One region of the Glutamicibacter sp. BS14 genome, then DNA from elsewhere that is predicted to be linked to it. Evidence: riboswitches for the same ligand, from Rfam matches in the RefSeq annotation. Region 1 holds a riboswitch; the other holds the start of a gene.
The links. A riboswitch is a leader RNA that binds a small molecule or an ion and turns the genes downstream of it on or off. The one in region 1 is predicted to bind glycine.
Positions count from the first base shown of each region.

Region 2: linked by a shared signal. The riboswitch ahead of cycA (D-serine/D-alanine/glycine transporter) and the one ahead of gcvP (aminomethyl-transferring glycine dehydrogenase) in region 1 are both predicted to bind glycine.

Region 1 is NZ_CM167801.1:1,449,795-1,454,002, forward strand. It holds gene AC1Z36_RS06850 (serine hydrolase domain-containing protein) at 1-649, shown strand, start outside; gene AC1Z36_RS06855 (SGNH/GDSL hydrolase family protein) at 697-1,473, shown strand; glycine riboswitch at 1,576-1,673, shown strand; gene gcvP (aminomethyl-transferring glycine dehydrogenase) at 1,838-4,208, shown strand, end outside.
Region 2 is NZ_CM167801.1:1,029,502-1,033,709, reverse strand. It holds gene AC1Z36_RS04945 (heavy metal translocating P-type ATPase) at 1-1,072, shown strand, start outside; glycine riboswitch at 1,301-1,399, shown strand; glycine riboswitch at 1,400-1,508, shown strand; gene cycA (D-serine/D-alanine/glycine transporter) at 1,725-3,227, shown strand; gene AC1Z36_RS04935 (4a-hydroxytetrahydrobiopterin dehydratase) at 3,396-3,719, shown strand; gene AC1Z36_RS04930 (FUSC family protein) at 3,703-4,208, opposite strand, start outside.

The DNA of each region.
Region 1 (4,208 bases):
GCGCATCCGCAAGCCGCTGGGAGCCGAAGCATACATCGGCCAGGACCCCGCGCTGGAATCGCGCTACCGCGATGTATTGCCGGGCGCTGACGCCGCACCGGAATTCTTCGATCCGTTCTCCCCGGCCGGGCTTTCGGTGAACTCGGCCTCCGGTTTCGCGCTGGAAAGCGGCCCGGTCTACAACTGGCACGAACTGGCCAACGCGCCGCAGGTGCGCGAACTGGGCCCCGCATCCATGGGCGCGGTCGCCAATGCCCAAGGCCTCGCCGCAATCTATGCCGCCTCATTCGGTGCAGTGCCGGCACTGGGCGCCACCCGCGGATTCCTCACCGCCGACACCTGGTCCCAGGTTTCCACCGAGCTGGTCTACGGCCATGACCGGACCAACGGGCTGCTGCAGGCCTTCGCCCTGGGGTTCATGAAGGCCACCGCGCGCAACAACTATGGATCGATTTTCGCCTACGGCCATGACGGTGCGAATTCCTCGCTGGCCTTCGCCGATCCAGCCCACCAGCTGGGCTTCGGTTTCATCCCCTCGCGCAATGAAGGCGTCAAGGAGATCTCCACCGGGGTCAAGCTCAGCCAGCTGGCCCGCCAGCTGATCATGCAGAAGAACATGTCGGCCCAGGCTGCCGGCAGCAACGCGTAGTAAACCCATCGGGAATGGAACGAAGCAGGAGCGAAGTGAAGAAGTTTGTGGCACTAGGTGACTCGTTCACCGAAGGCGTTGGCGATGTGGATCCGACCCGGCCCAACCAGGTCCGCGGCTGGGCGGACCGGGTTTCGGAAGTGCTCTGCGCCGAAGGCGAATGGGAATACGCCAACCTGGCGGTGCGCGGCAAGAAGATCGGGCAGGTGATCAACCAGCAGCTGGACCAGGCGCTCGCACTGGCCCCGGATCTGGTCACCATCTATGCCGGTGGCAATGACATCCTGCGCCCGAAGGCGGACCTGGATGCGCTGATGCGCGGCTATGAAGGCATGGTGCGCCGCTTTGCCGAAGCCGGAAGCGCGGTCGTGCTGTTCACCGGTTTCGACACCGTGGAGTCACCGTTGTTCTCCAAGACCCGTCCGCGCACGGCCATTTACAACGAGAAGGTTCGCGAAATCGCGGACGAGTACGGCGCGGTGATCGCCGATTACTGGCGGTGGCGCGAATTCTCCGATCTGCGCTACTGGGCGGTGGATCGGCTGCACATGAACGAGCTGGGCCACACGCTGATGGCTTCGAAGGTCCTTGACGTGCTCGGCACCCATCGGATCACCGAGGGAAACTGGTCCTCCAGGATCCAGCAGCCGTCCCTGCCGGAACTGGCCGTGAACTCGCGCGGCGAAAAGCTGAAGCAGGAATTGGGCTGGGCCAGAGAGCATTTGGCTCCGTGGGTCAAGCGCCGGATCACCGGCACCTCGTCGGGTGATTCCTTGTCAGCGAAATATCCTGATTACATCCGTTTAACTGCCGACGCCAACTGAACGCATTTATGACTTTTCCGGACCCCGCTCCTGTTTGACCTTGGGGGCGGGGCAGGTAACATGGTGGTGTGCTGCAGGTCTCCGGCCGGCAGCGCGCGCCATAGACGGATGGCGGGAGAGTCCCGTTCACACCATGGACGGGCGCCGTAGGAGCAATTCCTCCCCAGGAAACTCTCAGGCACCCGTACCGCCATCATGAGGCAACTCTGGAAAGAAACCGGCCCGTTCCGGTTCACCGAAGGTGCAAGTGCCCGGCTTGGTTTGCTGGATGCGTAAAACTCTCAGGTTATGCAACAGGGATGGGGAGGTAAAAAGACCTTCCTTTGGCATGCGCCAAGACAGATCCCATGGAGATACCAGCACCATGACCATCACGCAGACTTCGGCACGAGCGAATACTGAATTCGTTTCACGCCATATCGGCCCACGTCCTTCCGACGTCACCACCATGCTTCAGACCCTGGGCTACGACAGCCTGGAAGAACTGATCGACACCGCCGTTCCGGCAGACATCCGCCAGGACTCCGCACTGGATATCCCAGACGCCCTGAGCGAAACCGAAGCCCTAGCCCACCTGCGTGCGCTTGCCTCGAAGAACGTCATGAAGACCCAGATGATCGGCCAGGGCTTCTACGACACCATCACCCCAGCCGTGATCCGCCGCAACATCGTGGAAAACCCAGCCTGGTACACCGCTTACACCCCGTACCAGCCGGAAATCTCCCAGGGCCGCCTCGAAGCCCTGCTGAACTTCCAGACCATGGTCATGGACCTGACCGGCCTGCCCATCGCCAACGCGTCGCTGCTGGATGAATCCTCCGCCGCCGCCGAAGCCGTGCTGATGATGCGCCGCGCCAACAAGAAGAAGTCCAAGGGCAAGACCGTGCTGGACTCCAACATCTTCCCGCAGACCCTCAAGGTCGTGCAGGGCCGCGCTGACGCGCTGGGCTTCGAAGTCGAGATTGCCGACCTTTCCGCAGGCTTGCCAGAGGGCGAGATCTCCGGCATTGTCCTGCAGCAGCCTGGCAACGACGGCTCGATCGCGGACCACGCTTCGATCATCGCCGCCGCCAAGGAAGCCGGCGCCATGGTTACCGTGATTGCCGACCTGCTGGCCCTGACCATGATCACCCCTCCGGGCGAGCAGGGTGCCGATATCGCCGTGGGCAACACCCAGCGATTCGGCGTGCCGCTGTTCTTCGGCGGACCGCACGCTGCCTACATGGCCGTGGCCGATGGCCTGACCCGTTCCATGCCAGGACGCCTGGTGGGCGTTTCGGCCGATGACGCCGGAGTCCCTGCCTACCGCTTGGCCCTGCAGACTCGCGAGCAGCACATCCGCCGCGAAAAGGCCACCTCCAACATCTGCACCGCACAGGCCCTGCTGGCCATCTGCGCTTCGATGTACGCGGTCTACCACGGCCCAGCCGGACTGAAGCAGATCGCCTCGCGCGCCAACAACCACGCCCGGGTGATCGCCAGCTCGCTGGTTTCCGGCGGCTACACCCTGGCTTCGGACTCCTTCTTCGACACCGTTGTGGTGAACGTCGAGAACGCCGATGCCATCATTGCCAAGGCCATCGAAGCAGGCATCAACCTGCGCAAGGTGGGCGAGACCCAGGTGGGCATCTCCACCGACGAGGCCACCACCTCGGGCGTAGTCAAGACCCTGCTTGAAGTCTTCGGCGCAGAGCTCTCGGCTCCGGAAGGCTTCGAGATCCCGGCAGGGCAGGTGCGCACCAGCGACTTCATGACCCACCCGATCTTCAACACCATCTCCTCCGAAACCCAGATGATGCGCTACCTGCGCCGGCTCTCGGACCGCGACCTGGCCCTGGACCGCACCATGATCCCGCTGGGTTCGTGCACCATGAAGCTGAACTCGGCCGCCGAAATGGAATCCATCACCTGGCCGGAATTCGCCTCGATCCACCCCTACGCGCCTGCAGCGCAGACCGAGGGCTGGCGCGAGCTGATCACCGACCTGGAAGGGCGCCTGACCGCAATCACCGGCTACGCTGGCGTTTCGATCCAGCCCAACGCCGGCTCGCAGGGCGAATACGCGGGCCTGCTGGCCATCTCGGACTACCACCGTTCGCGCGGCGAAGGCCAGCGCGATCTGTGCCTGATTCCGGCTTCGGCCCACGGCACCAATGCCGCGTCGGCAGTGCTGGCCGGGATGCGCGTGGTGGTCGTGAAGACCGCAGCCGATGGCACCATCGACGCGAACGACCTGGATGCCAAGATCGAGGCCAACAAGGACGTCCTTGCAGCCATCATGATCACCTACCCATCCACCCACGGCGTCTACGACTCCGACGTGCGCGAGGTCTGCGACAAGGTCCACGCCGCCGGCGGCCAGGTGTACATCGATGGCGCGAACATGAACGCCATGGTTGGCCTGGCCCAGCCAGGCAAGTTCGGCGGCGACGTGTCGCACCTGAACCTGCACAAGACCTTCTGCATCCCGCACGGCGGTGGCGGTCCAGGCGTAGGCCCAATCGGCGTTGGCGAGCACCTGCTGCCATTCCTGCCAGGCGATGCTTCGGGCACCTACTCCGAGCGTGATGGCGTGCCGGTGGTGGCGACCGCTTTCGGCTCGGCCGGCGTCCTGCCGATCTCCTGGGCCTACATCGCGATGATGGGCGGGGACGGCTTGACCGAAGCCACCAAGCACGCGATCCTGAACGCGAACTACATTGCCAAGCGCCTGAACGAGCACTTCCCGGTACTGT
Region 2 (4,208 bases), 420 kb from region 1:
CGTGCTGGTCATCGCCTGCCCCTGCGCGTTGGGCCTGGCGACCCCGATCGGCTTGCTGGTCGGTACCGGCCGCGGCGCGCAGCTGGGCATCCTGATCCGCGGCCCGCAGGTCCTGGAAGATACCCGCAAGCTGGACACCATCGTGCTGGACAAGACCGGCACCGTGACCACCGGGGTCATGGCCCACCAGGGCACCCAGGCCATCGACGGAGTCGATCCCGATGAGGTCCTGGTCTTGGCCGGTGCCGTGGAACACCATTCCGAGCATCCGATCGCCCAGGCCATCGCCAAGGCCGCAGCCGGCTTGGGCCCGCTGCCCGAAGCCAGCGACTTCGATTCCGATCCGGGCGGCGGCGTGGTCGGCACGGTCAACGGGCATCGCGTTGCCGTAGGCCGCTTCAGCTGGCTCGAAGCCCAGGGCGCGTCCTTGGATGACTCCGCCAAGGCCATGCTCGCGGAAGCCGAGCAGGCCGGCGCGACCGCCATCCTGGTCGCGGTGGACCAGCAGTTCCAGGCAGTGATCTCGGTGGCGGACAAGATCAAGGACAGCTCCGCAAAAGCTATTGCCGAACTCCAGGAGCGCGGCCTGCGCGTGGTGCTGCTGACCGGCGACAACCAGTCGGTGGCTACCGAGGTTGCCGCCCAGGTAGGCATCAAGGCCGAGGACGTATTCGCCGGGGTCTTCCCTGCCGGCAAGGCCCAGGCGATCACCTCATTGCAAGAGCAGGGCAAGGTCGTGGCCATGGTGGGCGATGGGGTGAATGACGCGCCAGCACTGGCGCAGGCCGACCTCGGCATCGCCATGGGCTCGGGCACCGATGTGGCCATCGAAGCCGCGGACATCACCCTGATGGGTAACGACCTGCATCAGGTCACGCAGGCCATCGACCTGTCGGCCCGAACCCTGTCCACCATCAAGATGAACCTGTTCTGGGCTTTCGCCTACAACACTGCCGGCATTCCGATTGCGGCCCTGGGCTTGCTGAACCCGATGATCGCCGGAGCGGCCATGGCAGCCAGCTCGGTGCTGGTGGTATTGAACTCGCTGCGGCTGCGACGGTTCGGGAAGTAGCCCTCCGTACCTCCCCACGCGGGGCATCGGTTGAACCGATGCCCCGTTTTGCCGCATCCATGCCCTTGCTTCCCGAATCATTACGAAGCGGAGAATCCCCCATTTCGCCAGCCACTTTCCACGATTGGCGTGGCCAAGCGGTTATCCGGGGCCCGAAGTGTGAAATTGCGACTTGCACCACGTTCATTTTTCTGCGCATACTGTGATGGCAATCACCACATATGCCGTTGATGCGTGGCGGGAGAGATCCGCTCACACCATGGGCGGGCGCCGTAGGAGCAATTTCCTCCCCGGGAAACTCTCAGGCACCTGTACCGCTACGAACAGGCACCTCTGGAAAGCAGCCCAGGTTCGTCCGGGCTCACCGAAGGAGCAAGCTTCACCCAGTATTCGGGTGGAAGTGAAAACTCTCAGGTTGTAATACAGATTGGGGAGGGACCAAGAACAGTGCCGCACCGAGCGCACCAGTTTCGAGGGACTCCCCGTGGCATTCGCAGCAACTGCTCTGAGCGCAGCATGCCGCGCAATGCCCAGCTGGAATCCTTCCTAGTCGGATGCGTTCTTCAAAGCGAGCAGCTGCTCTCCAAGCCTTCAGGGCTTGGGGGCAGGAGCGCTTCGAGGCGTCACACCACACTCCTGGAAGGCAATCAGCATGAGTACCACCAGTTCTGGCCCCGCACTCGAACGAGGGCTCTCCAATCGTCACATCCAGCTGATCGCCATTGGCGGCGCCATCGGCACCGGCTTGTTCATGGGCTCCGGCAAGACCATCTCGGTAGCCGGCCCGTCGGTCATCTTCGTCTACATGATCATTGGCTTCATGCTGTTCTTCGTCATGCGCGCCATGGGCGAACTGCTGTTGAGCAACCTGAACTACAAGAGCTTCGCCGACTTCGCCGGCGACCTGTTAGGCCCTTGGGCCGCATTCTTTACCGGCTGGACCTACTGGTTCTGCTGGGTTGTCACCGGCATCGCCGACGTCGTGGCCATCGCCCATTATGTCGCCTTCTGGTGGGGCGATTTGCCGCTATGGATCCCGGCACTAGCCTGTATCGTGCTGCTGCTGGTTCTGAACCTGGCGACAGTGAAGGCTTTTGGCGAAACCGAATTCTGGTTCTCGCTGATCAAGATCGTCGCCATCGGCGCACTGATCGTGGTTGGCCTGGTTATGGTGATCACCGGTTTCGAGCACAACGGTGCTTCTTCATCCTTCGCTAACCTGTGGAACGACGGCGGCATGTTCCCGACCGGCTTCATGGGCTTCGTAGCCGGTTTCCAGATCGCGGTCTTCGCCTTCGTTGGCATTGAGCTGGTTGGCACCACCGCGGCGGAAACCAAGGACCCCGAAAAGACCCTGCCCAAGGCAATCAACTCGATTCCTGTCCGCATCCTGTTCTTCTACGTTGGCGCGCTGATCATCCTGATGGCCGTGACCCCCTGGGATCTGTTCTCCGCTGCGCAATCGCCATTCGTGGGCATGTTCGCCCTGGCCGGTCTGGCTGGCGCCGCTGGCATCATCAACTTCGTGGTCCTTACCTCGGCGGCTTCGAGCGCCAACTCGGGTATCTACTCGACCTCCCGCATGCTCCGTGGCCTGTCCATGGAAGGCGATGCACCGAAGACGTTCACCAAGCTGTCAGGCCGCAAGGTTCCGCGCAACGCCCTGATGTTCTCCTGCATGTTCCTGCTGGCCGGCGTCGCACTGCTCTACGGCGGCGATTCGGTCATGGGAGCATTTACACTGGTCACCACCGTCTCGGCCCTGTGCTTCATGTTCGTCTGGACCATCATCCTGCTCAGCTACCTGGTCTTCCGTGCTCGTCGCCCGCACCTGCACGACGCATCGAAGTTCAAGGTCCCTGGCGGCAGCTTCATGCCATATGTTGTGCTGGCATTCTTCGGCTTCATCTTGTGGGCCCTGACCACCCAGACCGATACCCTCATGGCTATGGCCATTACCCCGATCTGGTTCCTGATCCTGGCTGCAGGCTACCTGGTCATCCGCCGCAACCCCCAGCACCAGGCACTGCGCGCCGCGCACCTGGCCAAGGTGGCGCACGAACGCTATGAGGCCTCCGCCTACCGTGATGCGGAATCCTTCGCCAAGCGCGAAGCGGAAACCGCCGCACAGGTTGCCGAGGACATCCGCCAGTAGCCCGAGCACTTGACAGCTCTCTCAGCCGGGCCCCGGCATCACCAGATGCCGGGGCCTAACTGCATAGTCGCTGGGATCGCTACCGCAATAGCCGGGGTCGATGCGATCATGATGGCAGGCAGCAACCACTTGCATAGTCCGACCCGCTGCCGCTTGGAGGAGAGAACCATGGCATCAACCGGTCCGTTACCGCGCTTCGAATTCGATCAGAGGCTGGGCGCCTTGCCTGATTGGAAGCGTGATGACTTGGGTTTGCGGGCCGCTTACCGTTTCGATTGCGCGAGCACGGCCTTGCAGTTCATTGTCCAGGTAGGCCTGCGCGCCGAGCAGGACAACCGGCATCCGCACCTGGAGTGGCGGGTTACCATCGTCGAGCTGCGCCTAACGCACAACCAGCCCGAGCATCTGGGAACACTGGACCTGGAATTAGCCCGCCATATCTCCATCGAGGCCGGCAAGCTCGAAGCGCAGGTTGTCACCGAGCACTGGTAGCCCCCGGCGTTCGGCCTTGGCGGCGGCGGGCCACCAGCAGCGAAATGGCGATGCTCTGCACCGCACCCACCAAAGCGCCCAGCGCCGTCATGGAAATGCGGTCGATGAGCAGGGACGCGGCCGGTTCAGGGCTGACCAGGTGGACCATGAGCAGTGCGGTGACCGTCATGAATACCATCCCCACCGCATAGTTGCGCAGAATCACCAGCTCGATGACGAACTGCGAGGCCAGCGCAGCGGCCAGGATTACCCAGACCGGGGAATCGAAGGCGAAAACTATTGCGGTCAGCGCTACGCCAATGCAGGTGCCTGCGCAGCGCTGCAGCCCGCGGGCTACCCGCGCATAGGCATCAGCGCCGGTGACTGCGGCGATCGCGCCGAGACTGGCCCAGTACCAGTGGCCGTCGCTGAGCAGATGCCCTGCGATTCCCGCCAGCAGCACGCCCGTGCCCATTTGGAGCGATTGGGCCATGGCCCGGCGCGAGGGCG